3 regions of the Evansella cellulosilytica DSM 2522 genome follow, and region 2 is predicted to be linked to each of the others. Evidence: a T-box and tRNA genes for the amino acid it is inferred to sense, from the RefSeq annotation. Region 2 holds a T-box; the other regions hold tRNA genes.
What was found. A T-box is a leader RNA that pairs with one kind of tRNA and senses whether it is charged. The one in region 2 lies ahead of serS (serine--tRNA ligase), so its partner is inferred to be a tRNA-Ser.
Positions count from the first base shown of each region.

Region 1: it encodes a tRNA-Ser, which carries the amino acid that the T-box ahead of serS (serine--tRNA ligase) is inferred to sense. The anticodon was not compared.
Region 3: it encodes a tRNA-Ser, which carries the amino acid that the T-box ahead of serS (serine--tRNA ligase) is inferred to sense. The anticodon was not compared.

Region 1 covers NC_014829.1:1,105,250-1,115,522, forward strand. Annotated here, with positions in the region: gene BCELL_RS05030 (nucleotidyltransferase-like protein) at 79-957, shown strand; rRNA gene BCELL_RS05035 (16S ribosomal RNA) at 1,410-2,964, shown strand; rRNA gene BCELL_RS05040 (23S ribosomal RNA) at 3,278-6,210, shown strand; rRNA gene rrf (5S ribosomal RNA) at 6,280-6,395, shown strand; tRNA gene BCELL_RS05050 (tRNA-Asn) at 6,404-6,479, shown strand; tRNA gene BCELL_RS05055 (tRNA-Ser) at 6,483-6,575, shown strand; tRNA gene BCELL_RS05060 (tRNA-Glu) at 6,587-6,661, shown strand; tRNA gene BCELL_RS05065 (tRNA-Val) at 6,812-6,887, shown strand; tRNA gene BCELL_RS05070 (tRNA-Met) at 7,149-7,225, shown strand; tRNA gene BCELL_RS05075 (tRNA-Asp) at 7,281-7,356, shown strand; tRNA gene BCELL_RS05080 (tRNA-Phe) at 7,390-7,465, shown strand; tRNA gene BCELL_RS05085 (tRNA-Thr) at 7,476-7,551, shown strand; tRNA gene BCELL_RS05090 (tRNA-Tyr) at 7,614-7,698, shown strand; tRNA gene BCELL_RS05095 (tRNA-Trp) at 7,719-7,792, shown strand; tRNA gene BCELL_RS05100 (tRNA-His) at 7,816-7,891, shown strand; tRNA gene BCELL_RS05105 (tRNA-Gln) at 7,902-7,976, shown strand; tRNA gene BCELL_RS05110 (tRNA-Gly) at 7,984-8,058, shown strand; tRNA gene BCELL_RS05115 (tRNA-Cys) at 8,065-8,139, shown strand; tRNA gene BCELL_RS05120 (tRNA-Leu) at 8,170-8,258, shown strand; tRNA gene BCELL_RS05125 (tRNA-Leu) at 8,300-8,384, shown strand; gene BCELL_RS05130 (DUF1871 family protein) at 8,551-8,808, shown strand; gene BCELL_RS05135 (sigma-70 family RNA polymerase sigma factor) at 9,118-9,660, shown strand; gene BCELL_RS05140 (hypothetical protein) at 9,647-10,273, shown strand, end outside.
Region 2 covers NC_014829.1:22,081-32,353, forward strand. Annotated here, with positions in the region: gene guaB (IMP dehydrogenase) at 1-194, shown strand, start outside; gene BCELL_RS00080 (D-alanyl-D-alanine carboxypeptidase family protein) at 358-1,797, shown strand; gene pdxS (pyridoxal 5'-phosphate synthase lyase subunit PdxS) at 2,076-2,963, shown strand; gene pdxT (pyridoxal 5'-phosphate synthase glutaminase subunit PdxT) at 3,002-3,586, shown strand; T-box leader at 3,632-3,847, shown strand; gene serS (serine--tRNA ligase) at 3,902-5,179, shown strand; gene BCELL_RS00100 (ABC transporter ATP-binding protein) at 5,711-6,727, shown strand; gene BCELL_RS00105 (ABC transporter ATP-binding protein) at 6,741-7,724, shown strand; gene BCELL_RS00110 (ABC transporter substrate-binding protein) at 7,830-9,575, shown strand; gene BCELL_RS00115 (ABC transporter permease) at 9,654-10,273, shown strand, end outside.
Region 3 covers NC_014829.1:370,910-381,182, reverse strand. Annotated here, with positions in the region: gene BCELL_RS01930 (methyl-accepting chemotaxis protein) at 1-43, shown strand, start outside; gene BCELL_RS22410 (hypothetical protein) at 65-223, shown strand; gene BCELL_RS22405 (hypothetical protein) at 527-691, shown strand; rRNA gene rrf (5S ribosomal RNA) at 1,215-1,330, opposite strand; rRNA gene BCELL_RS01920 (23S ribosomal RNA) at 1,400-4,332, opposite strand; rRNA gene BCELL_RS01915 (16S ribosomal RNA) at 4,659-6,213, opposite strand; tRNA gene BCELL_RS01910 (tRNA-Ile) at 6,367-6,443, opposite strand; tRNA gene BCELL_RS01905 (tRNA-Gly) at 6,500-6,573, opposite strand; tRNA gene BCELL_RS01900 (tRNA-Pro) at 6,759-6,835, opposite strand; tRNA gene BCELL_RS01895 (tRNA-Arg) at 6,860-6,936, opposite strand; tRNA gene BCELL_RS01890 (tRNA-Leu) at 6,949-7,035, opposite strand; tRNA gene BCELL_RS01885 (tRNA-Leu) at 7,156-7,240, opposite strand; tRNA gene BCELL_RS01880 (tRNA-Asp) at 7,271-7,346, opposite strand; tRNA gene BCELL_RS01875 (tRNA-Val) at 7,406-7,481, opposite strand; tRNA gene BCELL_RS01870 (tRNA-Glu) at 7,511-7,585, opposite strand; tRNA gene BCELL_RS01865 (tRNA-Ser) at 7,602-7,692, opposite strand; tRNA gene BCELL_RS01860 (tRNA-Asn) at 7,701-7,776, opposite strand; gene BCELL_RS01855 (SprT family protein) at 7,915-8,376, opposite strand; gene cmpA (cortex morphogenetic protein CmpA) at 8,554-8,691, shown strand; gene BCELL_RS01850 (Tex family protein) at 9,014-10,273, opposite strand, start outside.

The sequences.
Region 1 (10,273 bases), 1.1 Mb from region 2:
TTGAAGGTTTTTTTATAGGACTGTCGAACATTAATGTTAAAGAATTATTTTATATTGTTTACTTAGGAGGACTTTCTCATGGATGATTTATTGAGACAACTTTACCAGGATCGTTCTAGTAATGAGAGTACATTAGGTATTATTCATATAGAACAACGTTCAAAATTTGATAGTAAAACGGATTACTTTGACTTCTTATTATTAGTCATTGTTTCAGAAAACGAAAATTCTTGGGAAACAAAACATTATACATATAATGGATCTAAAGTAGCTATGCACCTCGTCACAACTGATCAAATACATCATTGGTTGTTAAATAGTACAAATAGAAGAATGGTGGATTGGCTCATTCATGGAAAAATAATATTTGATAGAAATGAATATACCCAAAACTTCCGTAAAAAGATGCTGGACTATCCTGATTCTGAACGTAAAGTAAGAACAGGTGTTGAATTTGCCAAACTTATCCGTCGCTTTAAAGATGGAAAGGCACTATTTCATGAAGGGCATTACTTAGATGCTTATAATCAAATAGTTCATGCTCTTCACCATTTAGGTCGCCTTGCAATTATTGAACATGGTTTTCACCCAGAGGTTACTGTATGGGAGCAAGTGAGACAAATCGAACCAGAAATATATAAGTTATACTCTGAACTAGTAACTGGAAGTGAGCCGATAGAAAAAAGACTGGAACTTCTATTATTGGCTAACGAATTCGAAGTAGTATCTAAAACCAAACTCGGTAGTGCACACTTAATTGATTTAATGTCTTCTAAGGAAAAGTATTGGACAATTGAAGAAATCAAACAAGAGTTAGGAATAGATGATTATTCACTTGATGTGAGTATTTTGCTAGAACACCTTGTTCAAAAAGGCTACGTAGATGTCGTTAAAGTAGAAACAAAAGGGAAAAATATATTCCATCGCTATTATGAAGTAAGTAAAAATAGGATATAATGTGTAAAAGCTATTTCGGTTATATGGAATAGCTTTTTTAAATGAAGTTTTTGTAGCATTGTAACTAACGGATAATTATTTAAACTTAGTGTTGATTTTAAAAAAAGAAAATGATATATTACTAAAAGTCGTCGTAAGAACTAATTCAATGCTTTTGAAAAAAATGTTGACGATCAAAAATGAATCTGATATATTATTACTTGTCGCTAAAAACGAGTGATAAAAAATAATTTTAAAAAGTTGTTGACAGTAATTTATTATTCTGATATAGTATAAGAGTTGCTAAAAAAACAACAACATCAAGTTTTGACCTTTGAAAACTAAACAAAAAGCCAAGCGAAGTGGGATAGACACATTAGTCGTTTATACGATTGATGAAAGGATATCCCGTCAATAAGATTTAAAAATTAGCCAAAAATTGGCTTGATGTCAGAGACATCGAACTCAACAATTTTTTGGAGAGTTTGATCCTGGCTCAGGACGAACGCTGGCGGCGTGCCTAATACATGCAAGTCGAGCGGATCAATTAAGAGCTTGCTCTTATGAGATCAGCGGCGGACGGGTGAGTAACACGTGGGCAACCTGCCTTACAGACTGGGATAACTCCGGGAAACCGAAGCTAATACCGGATGATCAACGGAACCGCATGGTTCTATTGTAAAAGTTGGGAGCAATCCTAACACTGTGAGATGGGCCCGCGGCGCATTAGCTAGTTGGTGAGGTAATGGCTCACCAAGGCAACGATGCGTAGCCGACCTGAGAGGGTGATCGGCCACACTGGAACTGAGACACGGTCCAGACTCCTACGGGAGGCAGCAGTAGGGAATCATCCGCAATGGGCGAAAGCCTGACGGTGCAACGCCGCGTGAACGATGAAGGTCTTCGGATTGTAAAGTTCTGTTGTTAGGGAAGAACAAGTGCCATTCAAATAGGTTGGCACCTTGACGGTACCTAACCAGAAAGCCCCGGCTAACTACGTGCCAGCAGCCGCGGTAATACGTAGGGGGCAAGCGTTGTCCGGAATTATTGGGCGTAAAGCGCGCGCAGGCGGTCTCTTAAGTCTGATGTGAAAGCCCACGGTTCAACCGTGGAGGGTCATTGGAAACTGGGGGACTTGAGTGTAGGAGAGGAAAGTGGAATTCCACGTGTAGCGGTGAAATGCGTAGATATGTGGAGGAACACCAGTGGCGAAGGCGACTTTCTGGCCTACAACTGACGCTGAGGCGCGAAAGCGTGGGGAGCAAACAGGATTAGATACCCTGGTAGTCCACGCCGTAAACGATGAGTGCTAGGTGTTAGGGGTTTCGATACCCTTAGTGCCGCAGTTAACACATTAAGCACTCCGCCTGGGGAGTACGGCCGCAAGGCTGAAACTCAAAGGAATTGACGGGGGCCCGCACAAGCAGTGGAGCATGTGGTTTAATTCGAAGCAACGCGAAGAACCTTACCAGGTCTTGACATCCTCTGACACTCCTAGAGATAGGACGTTCCCCTTCGGGGGACAGAGTGACAGGTGGTGCATGGTTGTCGTCAGCTCGTGTCGTGAGATGTTGGGTTAAGTCCCGCAACGAGCGCAACCCTTGATCTTAGTTGCCAGCATTCAGTTGGGCACTCTAAGGTGACTGCCGGTGACAAACCGGAGGAAGGTGGGGATGACGTCAAATCATCATGCCCCTTATGACCTGGGCTACACACGTGCTACAATGGGTGGTACAAAGGGCAGCAAAGCCGCGAGGCCGAGCGAATCCCATAAAGCCACTCTCAGTTCGGATTGCAGGCTGCAACTCGCCTGCATGAAGCCGGAATTGCTAGTAATCGCGGATCAGCATGCCGCGGTGAATACGTTCCCGGGCCTTGTACACACCGCCCGTCACACCACGAGAGTTTGTAACACCCGAAGTCGGTGAGGTAACCTTTTGGAGCCAGCCGCCGAAGGTGGGACAGATGATTGGGGTGAAGTCGTAACAAGGTATCCCTACCGGAAGGTGGGGATGGATCACCTCCTTTCTAAGGAGCAGTTATTTTCTACAACAACTGTAGAAACATAAAGCTCATTACTTTTGAACTTCGCTTTGGACTTTTTGTTTAGTTTTGAAGGGTTAAACCTTCAATTATATAGTGTTGTGTGTATCAGGTTTAACTGATTTAGCACATTTACTTACATTTCGAACGCTTACGCGTTTTGAATTTGTCCTTTGAAAACTAGATAACAAAAACTGATTTAAATGATCACCAGTAGATATCAATAGAAGTCTATTCTTCTAACGAAATCAACTGTGTGTCTTAGTTAAGGCGAATGTAAGACGCCACACTTTTTAGTGGTTAAGCTAGAAAGGGCGCACGGTGAATGCCTTGGCACTAGGAGCCGATGAAGGACGGGACGAACACCGATATGCTTCGGGGAGCTGTAAGTAAGCTTTGATCCGGAGATTTCCGAATGGGGGAACCCACCATCCGTAATGGGATGGTATCCATACCTGAATACATAGGGTATGAGAAGGCAGACCTGGGGAACTGAAACATCTTAGTACCCAGAGGAAGAGAAAGCAAATGCGATTTCCTGAGTAGCGGCGAGCGAAACGGAATTAGCCCAAACCAAGAGGCTTGCCTCTTGGGGTTGTAGGACACTCCATACGGAGTTACAAAGAAACAGCGTAGGTGAAGCGATCTGGAAAGGTCTGCGAGACAAGGTAACAGCCCTGTAGCCGAAACGTTGTTTCCTCCGGAGTGTATCCTGAGTACGGCGGGACACGTGAAACCCCGTCGGAATCCGGGAGGACCATCTCCCAAGGCTAAATACTCCCTAGTGACCGATAGTGAACCAGTACCGTGAGGGAAAGGTGAAAAGCACCCCGGGAGGGGAGTGAAAGAGATCCTGAAACCGTGTGCCTACAAGTAGTTGGAGCCCGTTAATGGGTGACAGCGTGCCTTTTGTAGAATGAACCGGCGAGTTACGATAACGTGCGAGGTTAAGTTGAAGAGACGGAGCCGCAGCGAAAGCGAGTCTGAATAGGGCGCCATAGTACGTTGTTGTAGACCCGAAACCGTGTGATCTACCCATGTCCAGGGTGAAGTCCAGGTAACACTGGATGGAGGCCCGAACCCACGCACGTTGAAAAGTGCGGGGATGAGGTGTGGGTAGGGGTGAAATGCCAATCGAACACGGAAATAGCTGGTTCTCCCCGAAATAGCTTTAGGGCTAGCCTCGAGGTGAGAGTATTGGAGGTAGAGCACTGATTGGACTAGGGGTCCCCACAGGATTACCGAATTCAGTCAAACTCCGAATGCCATTTACTTATCCTCGGGAGTCAGACTGCGAGTGCTAAGATCCGTAGTCAAGAGGGAAACAGCCCAGACCATCAGCTAAGGTCCCAAAGTATACGTTAAGTGGAGAAGGATGTGGAGTTGCTTAGACAACCAGGATGTTGGCTTAGAAGCAGCCACCATTGAAAGAGTGCGTAATAGCTCACTGGTCGAGTGACTCTGCGCCGAAAATGTACCGGGGCTAAACGTATCACCGAAGCTATGGATTGTCCTTACGGACAGTGGTAGGGGAGCGTTCCAAGGGCGTTGAAGCATGACCGGAAGGACATGTGGAGCGCTTGGAAGTGAGAATGCCGGTATGAGTAGCGAAAAGAGGGGTGAGAATCCCCTCCGTCGAAAGCCTAAGGTTTCCTGAGGAAGGCTCGTCCGCTCAGGGTAAGTCGGGACCTAAGCCGAGGCCGAAAGGCGTAGGCGATGGCAAACAGGTTGAAATTCCTGTACCACCACGTCACCGTTTGAGCAACGGGGGGACGCAGGAAGGTAGGGTAAGCGCACTGATGGATATGTGCGTCGAAGCAGTGAGGCTGACAAGTAGGCAAATCCGCTTGTCATAAGGCTGAGCTGTGATCGCGAGGGAAATTATAGTACCGAAGTTCCTGATCCTACACTGCCAAGAAAAGCCTCTAGCGAGGTGACTGGTGCCCGTACCGCAAACCGACACAGGTAGGCGGGAAGAGAATTCTAAGACGCGCGGGAGAACTCTCGTTAAGGAACTCGGCAAAATGACCCCGTAACTTCGGGAGAAGGGGTGCTCTATTAGGGTGTATGCCCGAGAGAGCCGCAGTGAATAGGCCCAAACGACTGTTTATCAAAAACACAGGTCTCTGCCAAGCCGTAAGGCGAAGTATAGGGGCTGACACCTGCCCGGTGCTGGAAGGTTAAGAGGAGGGGTTATCCTTCGGGAGAAGCTCTGAATTGAAGCCCCAGTAAACGGCGGCCGTAACTATAACGGTCCTAAGGTAGCGAAATTCCTTGTCGGGTAAGTTCCGACCCGCACGAAAGGTGCAACGATTTGGGCACTGTCTCAACGAGAGACCCGGTGAAATTATATTACCTGTGAAGATGCAGGTTACCTGCGACAGGACGGAAAGACCCCATGGAGCTTTACTGTAGCTTGATATTGGATTTTGGTACAACTTGTACAGGATAGGTAGGAGCCTTGGAAGCCGGAGCGCTAGCTTCGGTGGAGGCGTCGGTGGGATACTACCCTGGTTGTACTGGAATTCTAACCTCGGTCCGTAATCCGGATCAGGGACAGTGTCAGGTGGGCAGTTTGACTGGGGCGGTCGCCTCCTAAAAAGTAACGGAGGCGCCCAAAGGTTCCCTCAGAATGGTTGGAAATCATTCGTAGAGTGCAAAGGCATAAGGGAGCTTGACTGCGAGACATACAGGTCGAGCAGGGACGAAAGTCGGGCTTAGTGATCCGGCGGCACCGTATGGAAGGGCCGTCGCTCAACGGATAAAAGCTACCCTGGGGATAACAGGCTAATCTCCCCCAAGAGTCCACATCGACGGGGAGGTTTGGCACCTCGATGTCGGCTCATCGCATCCTGGGGCTGAAGTAGGTCCCAAGGGTTGGGCTGTTCGCCCATTAAAGCGGTACGCGAGCTGGGTTCAGAACGTCGTGAGACAGTTCGGTCCCTATCCGTCGCAGGCGTAGGAAATTTGAGAGGAGCTGTCCTTAGTACGAGAGGACCGGGATGGACACACCGCTGGTGTACCAGTTGTTCCGCCAGGAGCATAGCTGGGTAGCTACGTGTGGAAGGGATAAGTGCTGAAAGCATCTAAGCATGAAGCCCCCCTCAAGATGAGATTTCCCATCACGTAAGTGAGTAAGATCCCTCAGAGATGATGAGGTTGATAGGTCTCATGTGGAAGCATGGCGACATGTGAAGCTGAGAGATACTAATCGATCGAGGGCTTAACCAAACTTTATTAAGACGATCATTTAATCAGAAAATGTTATCTAGTTTTGAGAGGATAAACTCTCATAAATAGTCCAGTGACGATAGCGGAGAGGTCACACCCGTTCCCATGCCGAACACGGTAGTTAAGCTCTCCAGCGCCGATGATAGTTGGGGGTTTCCCCCTGTGAAAGTAGGACGTTGCTGGGCGCTTATATTCCACAGTAGCTCAGTTGGTAGAGCAATCGGCTGTTAACCGATCGGTCGTAGGTTCGAGTCCTACCTGTGGAGCCATAAGGAGAGCTGTCCGAGTGGCCGAAGGAGCACGATTGGAAATCGTGTAGGCGGTTTAGAGCCGTCTCGAGGGTTCAAATCCCTCGCTCTCCGCCAGAAAAACATCTGGCCCGTTGGTCAAGTGGTTAAGACACCGCCCTTTCACGGCGGTAACACGGGTTCGAATCCCGTACGGGTCACCAATTAATTATTCGGATACTGCGGAGGATTAGCTCAGCTACGAGCGAAACTTCATTGAAACAACTACGAGTTGTCTCGACGGATAAAACCACAGAGCATTACTAGTAGAGGAAGAGACAGGGACTTCCCTGAAATAGCATCATCAACGCTGCGGAGGATTAGCTCAGCTGGGAGAGCACCTGCCTTACAAGCAGGGGGTCGGCGGTTCGATCCCGTCATCCTCCACCATCAATTTTTCTTCACATTATTATTTGTGAGAACATACATTACAAATGTATGAGATATAATGATTCAGTTTTTAAATACAGATCAAGTGAAAGTTCAATACAACATCCGTAATCTTTATAACGTCGCGGGGTGGAGCAACGAGCAGAACATCGTCGAATTAACTACGAGTTGTCTCGACGCATAAACTTCAAAGCGTAGCTAGAAGAGGAAGAGACAGTAAGAAACTACAAAGTATTACAACATCCGTAATCTTTATAACGTCGCGGGGTGGAGCAGTCTGGTAGCTCGTCGGGCTCATAACCCGAAGGTCGGTGGTTCAAATCCGCCCCCCGCAACCAAATTTTTAACAGAAGATAAACAAACATTGTTATAAAAAATAAGTACTAATATTTAGGTCCCGTGGTGTAGCGGTTAACATGCCTGCCTGTCACGCAGGAGATCGCGGGTTCGATTCCCGTCGGGACCGCCATTTTTTATTAAGTATTAGAGTACAAATGAAAATGGCTCGGTAGCTCAGTCGGTAGAGCAATGGACTGAAAATCCATGTGTCGGCGGTTCGATTCCGTCCCGAGCCACCATTTTATATTTGCTGGCCTAGCTCAATTGGTAGAGCAACTGACTTGTAATCAGTAGGTTGGGGGTTCAAGTCCTCTGGCCAGCACCAGTAATTAAATTTTTCCCTTGACTATTATTAAAACTTTTTGTAACATAATAATTGTCTCTCTCGGAGGGGTAGCGAAGTGGCTAAACGCGGCGGACTGTAAATCCGCTCCCTCAGGGTTCGGCGGTTCGAATCCGTCCCCCTCCACCATTTATTTTTACTACCGTTTTAGGGGCATAGTTTAACGGTAGAACAGAGGTCTCCAAAACCTCCAGTGTGGGTTCGATTCCTACTGCCCCTGCCAGAGTATAACAACTGAAGATTATGGCGGTTGTGGCGAAGTGGTTAACGCACCGGATTGTGGTTCCGGCATTCGTGGGTTCGATTCCCATCAGCCGCCCCATATTTTTTAATGGGCTATAGCCAAGCGGTAAGGCAACGGATTTTGATTCCGTCATGCGCAGGTTCGAATCCTGCTAGCCCAGCCATTATTTTGCGGGAGTAGTTCAGTGGTAGAACACCACCTTGCCAAGGTGGGGGTCGCGAGTTCGAATCTCGTCTTCCGCTCCATTTATTGGCGGCATAGCCAAGTGGTAAGGCACGGGTCTGCAAAACCCTTATCCCCCGGTTCGAATCCGGGTGCCGCCTCCATGAATAGCATATTTTTTAGCAATAAGTCCTGCCGGGGTGGTGGAATTGGCAGACACACAGGACTTAAAATCCTGCGGTAGGTGACTACCGTGCCGGTTCAAGTCCGGCCCTCGGCACCATTTAAATTAGACAAGCTATAGCTATTCAATGAGGCTTTTTAGCCGGTGTGGCGGAATTGGCAGACGCGCACGACTCAAAATCGTGTTCCTCACGGAGTGTCGGTTCGACCCCGACCACCGGTACCATATAAATAATATACGTTAATATTAAAATAACCAGTTAACTCATAAATGTTGATATATCAATGTTTATGAGTTTTTTTATGTTTTCGAGTATAACATGGAAAAGGGGGCGATTTACACACATTTTCCACAAGGATGTGTATTAATTGCCTATAAGGAGGAGATTAATATGGAAAGATCGGCTAACAATGTTGTAACTAAGCACGTGAATAATTGGGATCCAGAACTACTTTTAGAAATGGGAGCTCCTGATGATGAGTACGAATTTGAGATCGAGCGTATAACGAAAGAAATATCACGCTGCCAAGATGAAATTGAAGTGGCAGAAGTTATTAAAGACATTTTTGATGATTCGTTTGGTAGGGATTTTCCCCTTGAAGAGTGTCTTGAAATAGCTAAAAAGATATGGGTTAATTTACATAACTAAAGTGACAGCAGGTCATTTATAATTACCCTCGGCTGAAAAATAGAGTAGAGTTGCGTTGCTGATTTAAAGTCCCCGCCCTCCTATACAGTACTTTGGGGGCGTGCACTTTGTTTATATTAAGTTAATGATAAGAAGCTCTTACTATAAGTAGTGTTTATACATAGTATTTGGACAAAAAGAACTATCCAACCTTTTCGAAAAGCTAAGACTACTAAAATATAAATAGAAATTATAGAATTAGTGCATCCGAATCATGTCAAATTTCGTCAAAGAGGTGGATTGAAAGTATTGGGAGAGGGGGAGGGCTATGTGTCTGTCTTAAATAGGCAAGATACAATGGATGATGTTTTTCTTGAAGTACTTATTAATCAATATTATGAGGCTCTTGTGAATGTCTCATACACCTATGTGAAAAATTGGAGTACTGCGGAAGATATTGTTCAGGATGTATTTATCAAGATCTTAAATAGTTATCATCTTTTTGAAAACCGATCATCTATTAAAACATGGTTGTATAAGATTACAATGAATAAATCGAAAGATTATTTGAGGAAAACATATTTTAAAAGAGTTGTCATTATGGGTGTAATTGATAGATTAATAACCGACAGAACACCAGAAGATAATATTATTCAAAAATCGATGGATAAAGAGTTGGCAGAGTGCATTTTCATATTACCAATTAAGTACAGGGAAGTTATCATTCTTTTTTACTATGAAGATCTATCATTAACGGAGATGGGAGAACTACTCGGAGAGAATGTATCAACGTTAAAGAGTCGTTTGCAGAGGGCACGAAGAAGATTGAAAGAAGTATTATCTTCAAGGGGGATTACTTATGAGTCAATTTAATAAGAAGGATATTAAACGAGCTTTAAAGGAAACGAAGTTTTCTAGTAATCCATTTAATGCAAAAAACTCAAAACAAGTTTTACATATAATAAAAAATAAAAGTGGAGCAGGGAGGAATAGCTTCCTGGGAACTTGGTTAAAACCATCAGTAGTCTTACTCACTTCTTCTGCAATTCTATTTGTCTTAGTTTTTCATTACTACCAAACAGGCTCCTTTTCTCCTAGCAATAGTAATCAGACAGACGCTCTAGTCGTTGAAGAAGACGAAGAGAGAGAGGAATATCGTAAAGATGATGTAGCTGATGAGACACAAAAGATAAGGGAAATGATTGGTGTGGAAACAAACAGTGAACCAGAGGAGGTAGTGTATGAGTATGGTGATGGGATGTATGCCACTGAATCCCGAATTGATTATGTACGTGAAGTAAACGTTAAGAATTTTTTGGTTGACGGTGTTGATACTAATAATCTAGGTTATATCATGGAGGATGGGTACCATACGCTGATAAGTGCAAGTTTAGGTTTAGTTGAAAGTCAATTACCTGGTCAGATCTATCCTTTCAGTAGATTTACATACAAAGATGCCTACACGGAAGATCAAGTTGTTAATTTG
Region 2 (10,273 bases):
TTAAGGGGCCTTTAAAGGATACGATACATCAGCTTGTAGGTGGTGTACGAGCAGGAATGGGCTATTGTGGCACGAAGGATCTAGTGGTACTAAGAGATGAATCAAAATTTGTTAGAATTACAAATGCGGGATTAAAAGAGAGCCATCCACATGATGTCCAAATTACGAAGGAAGCTCCTAACTATTCTCTTTAATGGGAATAAACAACAATAAATTTCCAATAGATAGGGTCACTCCCTATCTATTTTTTTTTATATTTATATGGTAAAATGACGTTTGTTCATATCAAAAAAAAATACTAGATTGAAAAGTTAAATCAATAAATATTTAATAAATCGAGGTTGATAGGAGAGGGTAATGTTGTTGAAAAGAATGGGTATGATAGGTCTACTAATTATATTTACATTTACGAGTTTACTTACTGGAGTAACAACGACAAAGGCAGACTATGAGTCAGACTTGTTAGAGACTGGTATATTAGTTGACGCTGATACAGGAAAGATTCTTTATGGACGAAATATTGATCAACCATTACCTCCAGCAAGTATGGTAAAAATGATGAGTATATATTTAATTCATGAATCTATTGAAAAAGGGGATATTTCTTGGGACGATATCGTCTATATTAATGACTATTTAGTGAATGATTTATCGAAACAAATCAATCTTTCTAACGTACCATTACGTAAAGATGAGGATTATACTGTTAGAGAATTATATGAGTCGATAGCAATATACTCTGCTAATGCTTCGATGATGGCTGTAGCTGAGCATATAGCAGGTTCAGAAGGAAGCTTTGTTGAGATGATGAATGAAAAGGGGAAGGAACTCGGGATGGGGAATCTTCTCCGAGAAGAAGGAGAAAAACATGGAATATCTAACCTTAATGAGATTGCGGAAGCAAATTTAGGAGATTTTCAATTTGTTAACTCTACCGGATTACCGAACTCAGTTTTATTGGAAAATCGGCCAAGTGGAACAGAAATCGATGATGATAACTTTATGTCTGCAAGAGCAACAGCAACGTTGGCATACCACTTATTAAATGATTATCCTGAGGTGTTAGAAACGGCAAGTATTCCAGAGATGACTTTTAAAGAGGGTACGGAAGATGCGATTGTCATGCCAAACTGGAATAAGATGCTTGAGGGACGAGGTCATTTTTACGAGTACGCTGATGGATTAAAAACAGGTACTACAACTGCTGCTGGAGCATGTTTTACAGGAACTGCAGTAAAAAATGGTCGACGTTTAATTACTGTTGTTATGGGGTTACCTCGACCTTTAACATCAAGACCCGAAGACGATTTAGCAAGGTATGATGAAACGAGAAAGTTAATGGAATATGGTTTTAATAACTTCTCAAGAGTTGAGTTATATCCTGAGAATATGACAATTGAAGGATTTGAAGAAATCCCTGTTGTAAAAGGAAAAGAAGATGTAGTTAGTATCTCAACAACAGATGCAGTATCGGCATTCGTTCATCGAAACGATGAGGAATCTTATCAATACTCTGTTGTATTTAATGAAGATGATGAACTTTTTGACAGTGAAGGTCGTTTAATAGCGCCGATAGAAGCTAATACTGTCATCGGTCAATTGGTTGTTGAATATGTCGGTGATGGTGAGGAAGAATATTTACTTGGTAATGGAGCTTCTGCACGAACAGTAGACATCGTAACGAATGAAGCTGTAGAAAAAGCTGGTTGGTTTTCATTAACGATGAGAGGGATAGGAGACTTCTTTTCAGGCTTATGGAATTCAATTGTTAACGCGTTAGGTGGCGGTTCTGAATAAGGATGAAAGTGGAGACATTCTCCACTTTTTTTAAAAGGTAGAAATATAGGAAGAATATCTAAGACATTACGAAAAAATTTTTATTATAACAATCATCTTTATTTTTCTTATAATTGGAATAAAATAAAACATGTATGCAATAAAAAATCGAAAATTTTTGCTAATCAGTGAAGATTCCTATCGAAATACTAGAAATTAACGTTATAATAAGTAAGGAATCAAAATTATATTGGATATTCATAAAACATCCAAAAGAATACCTAAGGGGGATTTATATAATGGAAAAGCAAGTTGGTACTGATCGAGTAAAACGTGGTATGGCTGAAATGCAAAAAGGCGGCGTTATTATGGACGTTGTTAATGCAGAACAAGCTAAAATTGCAGAAGAAGCTGGCGCAGTGGCAGTAATGGCACTAGAACGTGTTCCTTCTGATATCCGTGCTGCTGGAGGAGTTGCACGGATGGCTGACCCTACAATTGTTGAAGAAGTACAAAATGCAGTGACAATTCCAGTAATGGCAAAAGCACGTATTGGTCATATTGTTGAAGCACGTGTATTAGAAGCTATGGGTGTAGACTACATTGATGAAAGTGAAGTTTTAACACCTGCAGATGAAGTATATCATTTATATAAGCGTGACTACACAGTACCGTTCGTATGTGGTGCGCGTGATATTGGTGAAGCTTCTCGTAGAATTGCAGAAGGTGCATCGATGATTCGTACAAAAGGTGAGCCTGGTACAGGGAATATCGTAGAAGCTGTACGTCATATGCGTATGATGCAGTCTCAAATTAAAGAAGTAATTAACATGTCAGTAGACGAAATTATGACATATGCTAAAAATACAGGTTCTCCATTTGAAGTACTATTAAACATTAAAGAAAATGGTAAGCTCCCTGTAGTTAACTTTGCTGCTGGTGGAGTAGCGACTCCTGCTGATGCTGCATTAATGATGCAACTAGGTGCTGATGGTGTATTTGTTGGTTCTGGTATATTCAAGTCCGATAACCCAGCTAAGTTTGCAAGAGCAATTGTAGAAGCAACAACACATTACGAAGACTATGCGCTCATTGCTGAACTTTCGAAAAATTTAGGAACAGCTATGAAGGGAATTGAAATTTCTACTTTAGAACAAAAAGATCGTATGCAAGAGCGTGGTTGGTAATTTCTGATCTGATATTGCATGGAGAGGAGTAACACACCATGATAAACATAGGAGTTTTAGCCCTACAAGGGGCAGTAAGAGAGCATGTACAGGCTATTGAAGCTAATGATGTCAATGTTGTTATCGTAAAAAAAGTAGAACAGTTAGAGGATATAGATGGCCTTGTTTTCCCTGGTGGCGAAAGCACAACGATGCGAAGGCTTATAAATAAATATGGTTTTTATGAGCCACTAAAAGATTTCGGTAAAAATGGAAAGCCTATTTTCGGAACTTGTGCAGGTGCTATCCTTATGGCTAAAGAGCTTGTTGGACATGCAGAACCACATATTGCATTAATGGATATGAAAGTGGAAAGAAATGCATTTGGTAGACAGCGTGAAAGTTTCGAGGCTTTATTAAAGGTAAAAGGCATTGGCGATGATGTACAAGGTGTATTCATTCGTGCACCAATTATTGTTGAAGTAGGTAAAGATGTCGAAGTACTTGCTGAGTACGAAGGCGAAATTGTGGCAGCTAGACAAGGCCCATTTCTGGCTTGCTCCTATCATCCAGAATTAACGGACGATGTTCGTATGCATCAATACTTCGTTAATATGGTGAGAAATATTGTTGTTCCTACTTGATTATCTTTTGTAAGTTCGGTTAAAATAAGTAATACATTTTATCATATACGAGTGATGACAGGAAATAGTAACAAGTACTGTGCTTTCAGAGAGCCGATGGGTGCTGTGAATCGGTAGGACATATTTGTGAATCCATCCTAGAGCAAATTGTTGAACAACTAGTAGGCAATTTCGGTAATCGGCCGTTATCCGATTTAAAGTGAAGGTATATGATATATACTTTAACTAGGGTGGCAACGCGGGTTAACTCTCGTCCCTTATATGGGGACGGGAGTTTTTTATATTTTTACATAAATTTTAAGGAGGAATTTACAAATGTTGGATGTAAAACTACTTCGTTCTAGTTTTGATGAAGTGAAGGCAAAGCTAGAGCATCGCAATGAGGATATATCTGAGTTAGATCGCTTTGGTGAATTAGATGAGACACGTAGACAGCTTATTCAGGAAGTAGAAGATTTAAAAAATAGGAGAAATACGGTCTCGCAAGAAATATCTCAGTTAAAAAGAGAAAAAAAGAATGCAGATGACTTAATTAAGGAAATGAAGGATGTATCAACAAAGGTAAAGGAGTTAGATGACAAGCTAAGAGAAGTAGATAGCACATTGTCACAAATATTACTCTCCATTCCAAATATACCTCATGAAAGTGCCCCAATTGGTGCAACTGAGGATGAAAATGAGGAAGTTAGAAAATGGGGAGAGGTACCAGCGTTTGATTTTGAACATCAAGCACATTGGGATATCGCTACTAATTTAGGAATTCTTGATTTTGAGAGAGCCGCAAAAGTGACGGGAAGTAGATTTGTTTTTTATAAAGGGTTAGGTGCTCGTTTAGAAAGAGCATTAATTAATTTTATGATGGATTTACACCAAGATGAACATGGCTATGAAGAAATATTACCTCCTTATATGGTCAACAGAGATAGTATGACCGGGACCGGACAATTGCCAAAGTTTGAAGAGGATGCATTTAAAATCCGTGAAGAAGAGTATTTCTTAATACCGACAGCTGAGGTGCCAGTAACGAATCTACATCGTGATGAAATTATGCAGGCTGAAGAACTCCCAAAAGCGTATACGGCATTTAGTGCTTGTTTTAGATCTGAAGCAGGATCTGCTGGAAGAGATACAAGAGGGCTTATCCGACAGCACCAGTTTAATAAAGTGGAGCTTGTGCGTTTTGTAAAGCCAGAGGAATCATATGAGCAATTAGAACAATTAACATCTCAAGCAGAAAAGGTTCTACAACTATTAAAACTACCATATCGTGTATTAAACATGTGTACAGGTGATTTAGGATTTACTGCAGCTAAAAAGTATGACATAGAAGTATGGATCCCTAGTAATAATGCTTATCGTGAAATTTCTTCTTGTAGTAACTTTGAGGCATTTCAAGCAAGACGAGCGAATATCCGATTTAAGCGTGATATTAAAGGAAAAGCAGAGTTTGTTCATACATTAAATGGTTCTGGATTAGCGATCGGTCGTACAGTTGCTGCAATTTTAGAAAACTATCAGCAACCAGATGGGAGTGTAAAAATACCAGACGTATTAAAACCATATATGGGTGGAAAAGAAGTAATTTCAAAATAATAATAAAAAAACAGTCAAACTATATTTTATAGTGAGACTGTTTTTTTTGCATGTGAAATACATAACAAAAAGTAAACGCTTTCAAAAAAATGTCTACTATTATAGAAAAATAGATAATGAAAAAAGGTAAAAACCTTTTGTCAAAAGACTTTAAAAAATCTCTGTGAGAAATTCTGACAATTTTGATTTATTTATATTCATTTTTTATAAGTAAAAATGAATATAAATGCATAAATAACGTGTATTATTTAAAAATAGTACAATACCAATGAATAAATATTAAAAGTTTTCAGAAAGTTTCGGATTGCGAAGTTTTTTAAAAAGAAATAATTTTTAGAAAACTATATACTTATTATTTATTCTATGGTAAATTATTTTTTATAAAACTGAGAGAAAAATCACTGAATACTAGTGAGAGATTGTAAAATAAAATTTCAATTACTCATTAATGTATAAATTATCAAAGAAAATTAAAAGTATTTTCCGAATATAAAATTTTCAGATGATTTTGAGAATAAATGGGGTGGCAGAATGCAAGAGCAAGATCTTAAAAGTGAAGTTAAGCAAAAAACAAACGAACAACAACTTTTAGAGGTAAAGGGTTTAAAAACATACTTTTACATGGAAGGTAATAAAGTTGCCAAAGCTGTAGATGGTGTAGACTTCTCTGTAAAAAAGGGTGAAACTCTTGCAATAGTAGGTGAATCAGGAAGTGGAAAAAGTATTACTTCATTATCTATTATGAGGTTAATTCCATCACCTCCTGGAAAAATCGTAGAAGGATCTATTGAGCTTGATGGAAAAGATCTATTAAAGCTCTCTGATAAAGAAATGAGAAAAGTTAGAGGGAATGACATTGGAATGATATTCCAAGAACCGATGACTTCATTAAATCCTGTTTTTACGATTGGTAATCAAATCTCTGAAACACTAATGAAACATAAGAAAATGAAGAAGAAGGAAGCATTAAAGAAGTCTATTGATCTGCTAAAGCTTGTTGGTTTTGCTAGAGCTGAAGAAATTGTTCATGAGTACCCGCATCAATTGTCAGGTGGTATGAGACAACGAGTCATGATTGCAATAGCAATGTCGTGTGATCCAAAACTACTTATTGCAGATGAACCAACAACAGCGTTAGATGTTACGATACAAGCACAAATCCTAGATTTAATGGTTGAAATGAAAGAAAAGTTTGAGTCTTCCATACTACTTATTACACACGATTTAGGCGTAGTAGCAGAAGTATCAGATAGAGTATTAGTTATGTATGGTGGTCAGGTTGTTGAGGAAGCAACGGTTCAAGAGTTATTTACTAATCCAAAGCATCCTTATACAAATGGTCTATTAGCTAGTATTCCAAATATAGATTCAGATGTAGAAAGACTAGAATCAATTCCAGGTTCGGTTTTACCTGCACATCGTTTTCCAAAGGGTTGTCGATTTGCTCAAAGATGTAAACATGTTATGGACAAATGCAATGAAGCAAATCCTGATCTCTTAGAGACGGAAGCTAATCATAAAGTCAGATGTTATCTCTATGAGGATTAAGGAGGGGTCTTAGTTGGCTGAGAGAGAAAAATTACTAGAAGTACAAAATCTAAAAAAATATTTTCCTATAAAAGGTGGTGTTCTGCAGCGAACGATCGGTCATGTAAAAGCTGTAGACGATGTCTCTTTTGATTTATATAAAGGGGAAACATTAGGAATTGTAGGTGAGTCCGGATCTGGTAAATCTACTTTAGGTAGAACAATTTTGCGACTATTAGATCCAACAGAAGGAAACATCATTTTTGAAGGAGATGATATTTCCAAACTTAGTAATCGCAAAATGAGGCCTTACCGAAAAGATATGCAAATGGTTTTCCAAGATCCCTTTGCTTCACTTAATCCGAGAATGAGCGTTGGCGAAATCATTGAAGAGCCAATGATCGTTCAGAAAATCTTAAATAGTGCGGAGAGAAAAGAAAAAGTGCTAGATTTACTTGAAAAAGTAGGGTTGCCACCTGAAGCGAGAAATAAATACCCACATGAGTTTTCAGGAGGACAAAGGCAAAGGATTGGTATTGCAAGATCATTAACATTAAATCCAAAGCTCATTATTGGTGATGAACCCGTTTCTGCATTAGACGTGTCAGTACAATCTCAAGTATTGAATTTAATGGAAGATTTACAAGATGACTTTAATTTGACTTATTTATTTATTGCGCATGATCTAAGTGTTGTTAAGCACATAAGTGACCGGATAGCTGTTATGTATTTAGGGAAAATCGCTGAAATTTCACCTAAGGATGATTTGTTTGCAAAACCGTTGCATCCTTATACACAGGCGCTTTTATCTGCAGTACCAATTCCAGATGTACAAAGGAAACGTGAGAAGATTACGTTAAAAGGTGAGTTGCCAAGTCCTTCGAATCCACCTTCAGGTTGTCCTTTCCATACGAGATGTCCAGAGGTCCATGATCGATGTAAGGTAGAATTACCAGAGTTAACTGAACAAGGTAATGGGCAGTATGTGGCTTGCCACTTATATACAACAGAAAAGTAGGTTAAAACAATCACTTTTAAGGAGGTGAGGGCGGGAAAGGGAACCGTAATCTTGCATAATTATTATTTTTAGAATTTTCCAACAAACTAAGGGGGTAAATGAACAATGAAATTCAGTAAATTTTGGCTTATGCTAATTGTATCTTTAGCATTCATGCTAGTAATAGCAGCTTGCGGAAGCGACGATGAAGCAGGTGGAGATGTTGATGATGAAACAGAAGAGGTAGATGAAAATGGAGACGATGCTACAGAAGATTCTGGTGAGAGAGGCTCAATTGTAGCAGGTATGTATTCTGCTCCTGGGCATCAGTTTAACCCATTATTTTATTCTGATGCATATGAAGCAAATATCTTAGATTTCACACATGAAGCACTAGCTAGATTAGATGAAAACCTAGATTGGGAGCCATCTTTAGCAGAGAGCTGGGAAATTAACGACGATTACACTGAAATTACATTTACTTTAAATGATGGTGTGACTTGGCATGATGGTGAACCATTTACTTCTGCTGACGTTGTATTCACTTATGAAACACTAATGGATGAGGATTATGTTGCTGCAGGTGGTGTACGTACAAACTACGTATCTGACCTTGAGTCAGTTGAAGCTATAGACCCACTTACAGTTAAATTTACTTATACAGATACAAACATTAACGCTGTTTTTGATGCTGCATTTATTATCGTTCCTGAGCACGTATTTGGCGATGTTCCAGTTTTAGAAATGCCTGATTACTCTGCATCTAGAAATGCAGGTGAAATCATCGGTACTGGTCCTTTCCAATTAACAGATATGCTTGAAGGAGAGCAATACGTTTTAACAGCTTATGATGACTACTGGAAAGGTGAGCCAGGTCTTGCTAGTATTACTTGGAGAGTTATCGAGCAGTCAGTAATGCCAGGTTTACTTGGAAATGGTGATATCGATATGATCGCTGCACCTAATGGTGTTCCGCCAGCAGACTTTGGTTCAGTTGATGCGTTAGATCATATTAACACTTATGTGTTCCAAGATTTTGGATATCAATATATGGGCTTTAAATTACACCACAGAACATCTGAGGATGTAGAAAACGGAGTTATTGACCCAGATAACTGGATTGAAAATGAAAAAGTAGCTGATGTACGTGTACGTCAAGCAGTCGTTTATGCAATTGATCGTGAAGGTATTGTAGAAGGTTTATTACACGGAATGGGTACAGTGTTAAATGCAAACTTCCCAGAAGCATCTTGGGCATTTGACGAAAGTGCTGTAAACCCTTATGAGTATAGCCCTGAAACTGCAGAAGCATTATTAGATGAAGCTGGATACGTTGATGTAACTGGTGACGGATTCCGTGAAGATCCAGACGGAAACGAGTGGGTATTAAATCTTGACTACCCTACTGGTAACCAAATTCGTGAGCGTTCTGCACCGATTATTCAAGAAGACTTAGAAGCTGTAGGTATTAAAGTTAACTTAAGACAGCCACGTGAAGCTGGTCCTCACTTCGACTTAGTTGAGGAAGATGATCACGATTGGGATTTATATTTAGCTGGATGGAGTTTATCGGCAGCTGACCCAGATCCATCTGCACTATGGTTATCAACTGCACCATATAACTACACTCGTTGGAATGATCCTGTAAGTGATGAGTTAATCAGAGCAGGTATCCAAGCACCAGAAGCATTTGACCAAGACTATAGAAAACAAGCGTATTCTGATTGGGCAGCTCATATGTCTGAGCAAGTTCCACAAGTATTCTTGTATTCAAATGATAATATTTATGCTTACAATGCAGCGTTACAAAATGTAAAAGAGTACCCTGCAGGTATTTACACTGATTCTTATTTATGGGAATTAGCAGAATAAAACTAATGTCGTAATAAGGTGAAAACAGTGCACGGTATGTGCCGTGCACTTGTTTTTATTTTTTAGGAGGAATGATGAATGCATAAATATATAGCGCGGCGTATACTTCAATTCATTCCAATGCTATTTCTTGTCACTGTTTTAGTGTTTGCACTTGCTATGGCGGCACCAGGTGACCCGTTGTCGGGTGAAAGAGTTGACCCGAATATTGACCCAGCTGTCTATGAGGAAAGAAGAGAAGCGCTTGGTTTGAATGATCCTATTCCTGTACAGTATTGGAGATGGTTGACTTCAGTTGCACAAGGAAATTTTGGAGATTCACTACAGTATACTGGTAGAAGTGTAATGGAATTGATACAGGCTAGAATATGGAATACGTTTTACCTCTCAATATTCGCTTTAGCTGTAACCTTGGCAATAGCTATCCCGATAGGTATTTATTCCGCGAATAGAAAATATTCACTTTTTGATTATGGAGCTACGACCTTTGCCTTTTTAGGTCTGGCAACACCCAACTTTTTTGCAGGGTTGTTAGCGATCTATGTATTTGCCTTGACCTTGGGATGGTTCCCTGCGCAAGGTACAACATCGGCTATTGGCTTGAGCGGGTTTGAGCTCTTCATTGACAAATTAAGACACCTTGTATTACCTGGTTTAACGTTGGGACTAGCCAGTACAGCTGCATATATGAGGTATAT
Region 3 (10,273 bases), 350 kb from region 2:
GAGCCGTTTTTCTGTTAAAGGAGTTTCTAGAAAAACTGAATAGGCATTGGAATTAGAAGATGAAATGAACAGTGACGAGGTAATTGACATTGATGAGGTTGCTGCTGGCGTTGAGACGATAGATGATAATAGTGTTCATGAAGATGAAAATACACATGGTATTAATTCTAATGAAGAATCTAATGAAAAAAATGTAGATGCAGCTGATAGAGAAAAATCTTAAGTATTTTCTCGGTGTATGAATTGGATAAGACTAATATAAACAGAGTGATTATTTTATCATCAACGTTCTAAGTCTTGTAAAGTTAATAAGCATATAATTAATAGATTTACTTCGGGCATGGGTATTGTATATTTTACAACACTCATGCTTTTTTCTTTTGATAAATGGATATCTAGGTCTAATTATTATATTGAGATTGGTGTTAATTTAGGGAACAGTTAATGTCGCTAGTTCGTTATGTATTTTATATTGTGAGTGTTGGGTGTTGGCTGGCTTTGCTCGGGCTCTGGTGTGATGTGACTTTTGTTGGGTGAGCATTGGCTTTGTGGGCAGCATTGGCTTTGTGGACAGCATTGGCTTTGTGGGCAGCATTGGCTTTGTGGGCAGCATTGGCTTCCTATGATGACCTTCGTTGGGTGTGGTTTTGCTTTTGGGGTAGCATTGCTTGCTTATGATGACCTTTGTTGAGTGTGGGTTTGGTTTTGGGGTAGCATTGGCCGCCTATGATGACCTTCGTTGAGTGTGAGTTGACTTTTCGGGCAGCATTGCTTGCTTATGATACACCTTATTTTATTTTTCTTAAGATTTCATGTTTCATTACTCTCGTATGACACACTTTATTCCGTTCCTCCCACTTTCTTATGCATCATTGCCTTCGTATGATACACCTTATTCCTTTCCTCATACTTTCTCACGTGTCATTGCACTTCTATGACACACTTTATTTCATTCCCACTTCTTTCTCGCGTGTCATTGGCCTCGTATGATACACTTTATTCCGTTCCTTCCACTTTTTATTGCGCCATTGCACTTGTATAAAACACTTTATACTATTTCCACCACTATTTCACGCATCATTGCGCCCCTCCCTAAAAGAACACTCCTCATTCATTTCACCACATTTATCAAATCAAACCCTACCTTCGGTACACAAAAGCCCAAATCCTAAACAAATAAAAAAAGCCACTCTCTATTGAGAATGACTTTATCTGCCCAGCAACGTCCTACTTTCACAGGGGGAAACCCCCAACTATCATCGGCGCTGGAGAGCTTAACTACCGTGTTCGGCATGGGAACGGGTGTGACCTCTCCGCTATCGTCACTGGACTATGTATGAGAGTTTATCCTCTCAAAACTAGATAACATTTTCTGATTAAATGATCGTCTTAATAAAGTTTGGTTAAGCCCTCGATCGATTAGTATCTCTCAGCTTCACATGTCGCCATGCTTCCACATGAGACCTATCAACCTCATCATCTCTGAGGGATCTTACTCACTTACGTGATGGGAAATCTCATCTTGAGGGGGGCTTCATGCTTAGATGCTTTCAGCACTTATCCCTTCCACACGTAGCTACCCAGCTATGCTCCTGGCGGAACAACTGGTACACCAGCGGTGTGTCCATCCCGGTCCTCTCGTACTAAGGACAGCTCCTCTCAAATTTCCTACGCCTGCGACGGATAGGGACCGAACTGTCTCACGACGTTCTGAACCCAGCTCGCGTACCGCTTTAATGGGCGAACAGCCCAACCCTTGGGACCTACTTCAGCCCCAGGATGCGATGAGCCGACATCGAGGTGCCAAACCTCCCCGTCGATGTGGACTCTTGGGGGAGATTAGCCTGTTATCCCCAGGGTAGCTTTTATCCGTTGAGCGACGGCCCTTCCATACGGTGCCGCCGGATCACTAAGCCCGACTTTCGTCCCTGCTCGACCTGTATGTCTCGCAGTCAAGCTCCCTTATGCCTTTGCACTCTACGAATGATTTCCAACCATTCTGAGGGAACCTTTGGGCGCCTCCGTTACTTTTTAGGAGGCGACCGCCCCGGTCAAACTGCCCACCTGACACTGTCCCTGATCCGGATTACGGACCGAGGTTAGAATTCCAGTACAACCAGGGTAGTATCCCACCGACGCCTCCACCGAAGCTAGCGCTCCGGCTTCCAAGGCTCCTACCTATCCTGTACAAGTTGTACCAAAATCCAATATCAAGCTACAGTAAAGCTCCATGGGGTCTTTCCGTCCTGTCGCAGGTAACCTGCATCTTCACAGGTAATATAATTTCACCGGGTCTCTCGTTGAGACAGTGCCCAAATCGTTGCACCTTTCGTGCGGGTCGGAACTTACCCGACAAGGAATTTCGCTACCTTAGGACCGTTATAGTTACGGCCGCCGTTTACTGGGGCTTCAATTCAGAGCTTCTCCCGAAGGATAACCCCTCCTCTTAACCTTCCAGCACCGGGCAGGTGTCAGCCCCTATACTTCGCCTTACGGCTTGGCAGAGACCTGTGTTTTTGATAAACAGTCGTTTGGGCCTATTCACTGCGGCTCTCTCGGGCATACACCCTAATAGAGCACCCCTTCTCCCGAAGTTACGGGGTCATTTTGCCGAGTTCCTTAACGAGAGTTCTCCCGCGCGTCTTAGAATTCTCTTCCCGCCTACCTGTGTCGGTTTGCGGTACGGGCACCAGTCACCTCGCTAGAGGCTTTTCTTGGCAGTGTAGGATCAGGAACTTCGGTACTATAATTTCCCTCGCGATCACAGCTCAGCCTTATGACAAGCGGATTTGCCTACTTGTCAGCCTCACTGCTTCGACGCACATATCCATCAGTGCGCTTACCCTACCTTCCTGCGTCCCCCCGTTGCTCAAACGGTGACGTGGTGGTACAGGAATTTCAACCTGTTTGCCATCGCCTACGCCTTTCGGCCTCGGCTTAGGTCCCGACTTACCCTGAGCGGACGAGCCTTCCTCAGGAAACCTTAGGCTTTCGACGGAGGGGATTCTCACCCCTCTTTTCGCTACTCATACCGGCATTCTCACTTCCAAGCGCTCCACATGTCCTTCCGGTCATGCTTCAACGCCCTTGGAACGCTCCCCTACCACTGTCCGTAAGGACAATCCATAGCTTCGGTGATACGTTTAGCCCCGGTACATTTTCGGCGCAGAGTCACTCGACCAGTGAGCTATTACGCACTCTTTCAATGGTGGCTGCTTCTAAGCCAACATCCTGGTTGTCTAAGCAACTCCACATCCTTCTCCACTTAACGTATACTTTGGGACCTTAGCTGATGGTCTGGGCTGTTTCCCTCTTGACTACGGATCTTAGCACTCGCAGTCTGACTCCCGAGGATAAGTAAATGGCATTCGGAGTTTGACTGAATTCGGTAATCCTGTGGGGACCCCTAGTCCAATCAGTGCTCTACCTCCAATACTCTCACCTCGAGGCTAGCCCTAAAGCTATTTCGGGGAGAACCAGCTATTTCCGTGTTCGATTGGCATTTCACCCCTACCCACACCTCATCCCCGCACTTTTCAACGTGCGTGGGTTCGGGCCTCCATCCAGTGTTACCTGGACTTCACCCTGGACATGGGTAGATCACACGGTTTCGGGTCTACAACAACGTACTATGGCGCCCTATTCAGACTCGCTTTCGCTGCGGCTCCGTCTCTTCAACTTAACCTCGCACGTTATCGTAACTCGCCGGTTCATTCTACAAAAGGCACGCTGTCACCCATTAACGGGCTCCAACTACTTGTAGGCACACGGTTTCAGGATCTATTTCACTCCCCTCCCGGGGTGCTTTTCACCTTTCCCTCACGGTACTGGTTCACTATCGGTCACTAGGGAGTATTTAGCCTTGGGAGATGGTCCTCCCGGATTCCGACGGGGTTTCACGTGTCCCGCCGTACTCAGGATACACTCCGGAGGAAACAACATTTCGGCTACAGGGCTGTTACCTTGTCTCGCAGACCTTTCCAGATCGCTTCACCTACGCTGTTTCTTTGTAACTCCGTGTGGAGTGTCCTACAACCCCAAGAGGCAAGCCTCTTGGTTTGGGCTAATTCCGTTTCGCTCGCCGCTACTCAGGAAATCGCATTTGCTTTCTCTTCCTCTGGGTACTAAGATGTTTCAGTTCCCCAGGTCTGCCTTCTCATACCCTATGTATTCAAGTATGGATACCATCCCATTACGGATGGTGGGTTCCCCCATTCGGAAATCTCCGGATCAAAGCTTACTTACAGCTCCCCGAAGCATATCGGTGTTCGTCCCGTCCTTCGTCGGCTCCTAGTGCCAAGGCATTCACCGTGCGCCCTTTCTAGCTTAACCACTAAAAAGTGTGGCGTCTTACATTCGCCTTAACTAAGACACACAGTTGATTTCGTTAGAAGAATAGACTTCTATTGATATCTACTGGTGATCATTTAAATCAGTTTTTGTTATCTAGTTTTCAAAGGACAAATCGCACCACGCAAGTGTGCGATAATCAAGTAGTTGTGCTGTCTTTTGAGCTGATACGCGTTAGCGTTCAGCGAGCACAACAACTTTATTTTGAGAGTATGACCTCTCAAAACTAAACAAAAAGTCCAAAGCGAAGTTCGAAAGTAATGAGCTTTATGTTTCTACAGTTGTTGTAGAAAATAACTGCTCCTTAGAAAGGAGGTGATCCATCCCCACCTTCCGGTAGGGATACCTTGTTACGACTTCACCCCAATCATCTGTCCCACCTTCGGCGGCTGGCTCCAAAAGGTTACCTCACCGACTTCGGGTGTTACAAACTCTCGTGGTGTGACGGGCGGTGTGTACAAGGCCCGGGAACGTATTCACCGCGGCATGCTGATCCGCGATTACTAGCAATTCCGGCTTCATGCAGGCGAGTTGCAGCCTGCAATCCGAACTGAGAGTGGCTTTATGGGATTCGCTCGGCCTCGCGGCTTTGCTGCCCTTTGTACCACCCATTGTAGCACGTGTGTAGCCCAGGTCATAAGGGGCATGATGATTTGACGTCATCCCCACCTTCCTCCGGTTTGTCACCGGCAGTCACCTTAGAGTGCCCAACTGAATGCTGGCAACTAAGATCAAGGGTTGCGCTCGTTGCGGGACTTAACCCAACATCTCACGACACGAGCTGACGACAACCATGCACCACCTGTCACTCTGTCCCCCGAAGGGGAACGTCCTATCTCTAGGAGTGTCAGAGGATGTCAAGACCTGGTAAGGTTCTTCGCGTTGCTTCGAATTAAACCACATGCTCCACTGCTTGTGCGGGCCCCCGTCAATTCCTTTGAGTTTCAGCCTTGCGGCCGTACTCCCCAGGCGGAGTGCTTAATGTGTTAACTGCGGCACTAAGGGTATCGAAACCCCTAACACCTAGCACTCATCGTTTACGGCGTGGACTACCAGGGTATCTAATCCTGTTTGCTCCCCACGCTTTCGCGCCTCAGCGTCAGTTGTAGGCCAGAAAGTCGCCTTCGCCACTGGTGTTCCTCCACATATCTACGCATTTCACCGCTACACGTGGAATTCCACTTTCCTCTCCTACACTCAAGTCCCCCAGTTTCCAATGACCCTCCACGGTTGAGCCGTGGGCTTTCACATCAGACTTAAGAGACCGCCTGCGCGCGCTTTACGCCCAATAATTCCGGACAACGCTTGCCCCCTACGTATTACCGCGGCTGCTGGCACGTAGTTAGCCGGGGCTTTCTGGTTAGGTACCGTCAAGGTGCCAACCTATTTGAATGGCACTTGTTCTTCCCTAACAACAGAACTTTACAATCCGAAGACCTTCATCGTTCACGCGGCGTTGCACCGTCAGGCTTTCGCCCATTGCGGATGATTCCCTACTGCTGCCTCCCGTAGGAGTCTGGACCGTGTCTCAGTTCCAGTGTGGCCGATCACCCTCTCAGGTCGGCTACGCATCGTTGCCTTGGTGAGCCATTACCTCACCAACTAGCTAATGCGCCGCGGGCCCATCTCACAGTGTTAGGATTACTCCCAACTTTTACAATAGAACCATGCGGTTCCGTTGATCATCCGGTATTAGCTTCGGTTTCCCGGAGTTATCCCAGTCTGTAAGGCAGGTTGCCCACGTGTTACTCACCCGTCCGCCGCTGATCTCATAAGAGCAAGCTCTTAATTGATCCGCTCGACTTGCATGTATTAGGCACGCCGCCAGCGTTCGTCCTGAGCCAGGATCAAACTCTCCAAAAAATTGTTGAGTTCGATGTCTCTGACATCAAGCCAAATTTTGGCTAATTTTTAAATCTTATTGACGGGATATCCTTTCATCAATCGTATATACGACTAATGTGTCTATCCCACTTCGCTTGGCTTTTTGTTTAGTTTTCAAAGGTCAAAATGATATGGTGGGCCTGAGTGGACTCGAACCACCGACCTCACGCTTATCAGGCGTGCGCTCTAACCAGCTGAGCTACAGGCCCTCAAGCAACTTTTATACTATAACATTAGTTATTCATCAATTGCAAGAGGAAATTTTTGGAGCGGGTGATGAGAATCGAACTCACGACATCAGCTTGGAAGGCTGAGGTTTTACCACTAAACTACACCCGCATATTTTTTATATTGTTCTTGTTTTTCTAAATCCGTCTTACATGTCTCTTCCTCTTCTAGCTTCGCTTTGAGGTGAATCCGTCGAGACAACTCGTAGATAATTCGACGATGTAAACGCTCGTGGCTGAGGTTTTACCACTAAACTACACCCGCATTTTTCTTGTATAACAGTTATTTAGTAAAGATGGTCGGGAAGACAGGATTTGAACCTGCGACCCCCTGGTCCCAAACCAGGTGCTCTACCAAGCTGAGCCACTTCCCGATATATAGTATATTTCATTTATTATGGCGCGCCCGAGAGGAGTCGAACCCCTAACCTCTTGATCCGTAGTCAAACGCTCTATCCAATTGAGCTACGGGCGCATTTTATACATTTGGTGCGGTCGAGAGGATTTGAACCTCCACGGGGTTAACCCCCACTAGGCCCTCAACCTAGCGCGTCTGCCGTTCCGCCACGACCGCGTTAAAGTGAATACCTTTAACGGACAGGAATACTACTATACAGCAAACAATAACTCATGTCAATGATAATTAATTGATTTTTTCGTGTATTATCGTAAGCGTGTATACCAATTTACAAATTGGTGCGGGTGAAGGGAGTCGAACCCCCACGCCCGAAGGCACTAGATCCTAAGTCTAGCGCGTCTGCCAGTTCCGCCACACCCGCTAACGCAAACAATAGTATATACAGTTATTATGGCGGTCCCGACGGGAATCGAACCCGCGATCTCCTGCGTGACAGGCAGGCATGTTAACCGCTACACCACGGGACCAAATATTGTCTTAAGAAATAAAAACACGCCACATAAAACGAAGCGTTTTTTTCTAAATATGGTGGAGGATGACGGGATCGAACCGCCGACCCCCTGCTTGTAAGGCAGGTGCTCTCCCAGCTGAGCTAATCCTCCATATAGTAGGTGAATTGTATTTTTTAAAATGGTGACCCGTACGGGATTCGAACCCGTGTTACCGCCGTGAAAGGGCGGTGTCTTAACCACTTGACCAACGGGCCATTTTATAAGAAGTTCTGGCGGAGAAGGAGGGATTTGAACCCTCGCGCCGCTTACACGACCTACACCCTTAGCAGGGGCGCCCCTTCAGCCACTTGGGTACTTCTCCAAAAAAAATGGCTCCACAGGTAGGACTCGAACCTACGACCGATCGGTTAACAGCCGATTGCTCTACCAACTGAGCTACTGTGGAATATTTTTTAAGAAAGGACTTTTAAAATTATAATCAATGCGTCTTGAAAAGTCAAGTGATCATCATATAATTTTTAAAGCTCGTCTTTCGGCGACTTTTTATAATTTACCACAGTTATTTTTTAACGTCAATATTTAATCAAGAAATTGTTTTTACCAGTTTTATCCTCCCTTTGCAACCGCCACAAACATACTTTTCAGTGTTGAACCGTCTTTTTCTTTTGAATGATATATTGCATTTTGTACAAGCGTATACATGTATTTTCGATGATCGCTGGCGGGGGTTAGGAATTGTTTTGCAGAATCTAGAACCCCCTACCTTTTTCAACAATGTTTTAAAATCGGCATCTTTGTGCATATATCCTTTTCCTTCAATATGTAAATGGTAGTGGCAAAGTTCGTGCTTGATTATCTTCGTTAGTTCCTCTATTCCGAAATGCTCCATTTGCTTTGGATTAATCTCAATATCGTGTGTAGATAAAGAATATCTCCCTCCCGAAGTACGTAAACGGGAATTAAAAAAGGCTTTATGTTTAAATGGTTTATAAAAGTACTCCTCTGATATTGTCTCCACTAACTCCTGAAGTTCCTTGTTCGTCATACCAATCCCCTACCGCTCATTTTTTTACTATCTTATCTTTATTTGTTCACCTCTACAACATCAAAACAACGATCAAACATTATTTTTCCATAAAAAAAATGATAACAAAGACAAACCGTACAGCATATGGTATTAATAATACATGTTTAGCTATGTCACTGAAAGGAGTGAGTATATATGCCTTCTTGGCTTCAAAGGCAACTGAAGGAAGCCTATCAACAAAAAGACATGAGGCAGGTAAGGCTCTTAAATCAATGTTGGTTTTATTATAAAAAGACAATCCCAACGTCTTCTCAAAAGCAAAATGAAGTATGAATTTAATGTATACTTAATATAAATTCAAAAAGGGGTGACTCAAAATTTTTTTCTACTTTGAGTCACCCTTTTTATATTTCAATAATCAGTTTTGAGCGAAGTCTATATTTCCGCATCTAAGGAAAGAGATCATTTCCTATTATATGATGTGATAATATGAGAGTCCCGTAAACTATGAAGAGCCTTAATATTAACTCCCCTCATAGCGCAACCACTTTAAGACTCGTCTTTCCTCAGTGACTTACCGGATCCGAACATCGTCGGTTGATCCACTAGGTAAAATCGCCTTTGAGTCAACCACCATGTTTTACAGTATATATAGTTATTCTTTAATTTGCTTTGCTGGCTCTAACATCGTTAAAGCAATTCTTCCCTTTTTACTATCAACATCGTCCACCCACACTGTAACGACATCACCAACGGATACGACTTCCATTGGGTGCTTTACATATTTATTAGCTAGCTTAGATATGTGTACGAGGCCGTCCTGTTTAACACCAATGTCAACGAACGCACCAAAGTCAACAACGTTTCGCACAGTACCTTGAAGTTCCATGCCAGCAGATAGATCCTCCATCGTTAAAACATCCGTTTTTAACAACGGTTTCGGTACGTCATCACGTGGATCACGCCCAGGTCTCGTTAGCGCATCTAAAATATCCTTTAATGTGGGCACACCTATATCAAATTTATCTGCTAATTCATTGATTTCGACTGCATCAATTTTTTTCTTCGCTTCTTCCGTTCCTAAATCATCCTTTGTCATATCTAAGTAACGCATAATCTCCTTCGTCACTTTATAACTCTCTGGATGAATTCCTGTTTTATCTAACGGTTCATCACCATCGATGACCCTTAAGAAACCGATACATTGCTCATATGTTTTCGCTCCAAGTCTCGGAACCTTCTTCAATTTAGCACGGTTCGTGTACTTCCCTTCCTCTTCACGCTGCTTCACAATATTATTAGCGACTGCTTTGGATAAGCCAGATACATATTGTAATAATGAAGCTGAGGCAGTATTTACATTAACTCCCACTTTATTTACTACTGTTTCAACTACGAATGTTAACGAATCGTTTAGCTTTGATTGTGTAACATCATGCTGATATTGTCCTACCCCAACAGACTTCGGATCTATTTTCACAAGCTCAGCAAGAGGATCCTGAATACGGCGCGCAATGGAAACCGCACTTCTTTCCTCTACTTGTAAATCTGGAAATTCTTCCTTCGCAAGCTTTGATGCAGAGTATACACTCGCGCCTGCCTCATTCACAATTAAGTAAAATAACTGCTTATCTACTTCCTTTATTGTATTTACAATAAATTGTTCAGTTTCACGAGATGCTGTCCCATTTCCAATCGCGATCATTTCAACATTATATTTTTCTATATATTCTTTTACTTTTTTCATCGCTTGATCAACTTCGTTACGCGGTGGAGTAGGATAAATAACATCAATCGCTAACATTTTCCCTGTTTCATTCACTACCGCTAGCTTACAGCCTGTTCGGTAAGCCGGATCGACTCCTAGTATAATACGGTCCTTTAAAGGCGGTTGTAATAAAAGGTTCCTTAAGTT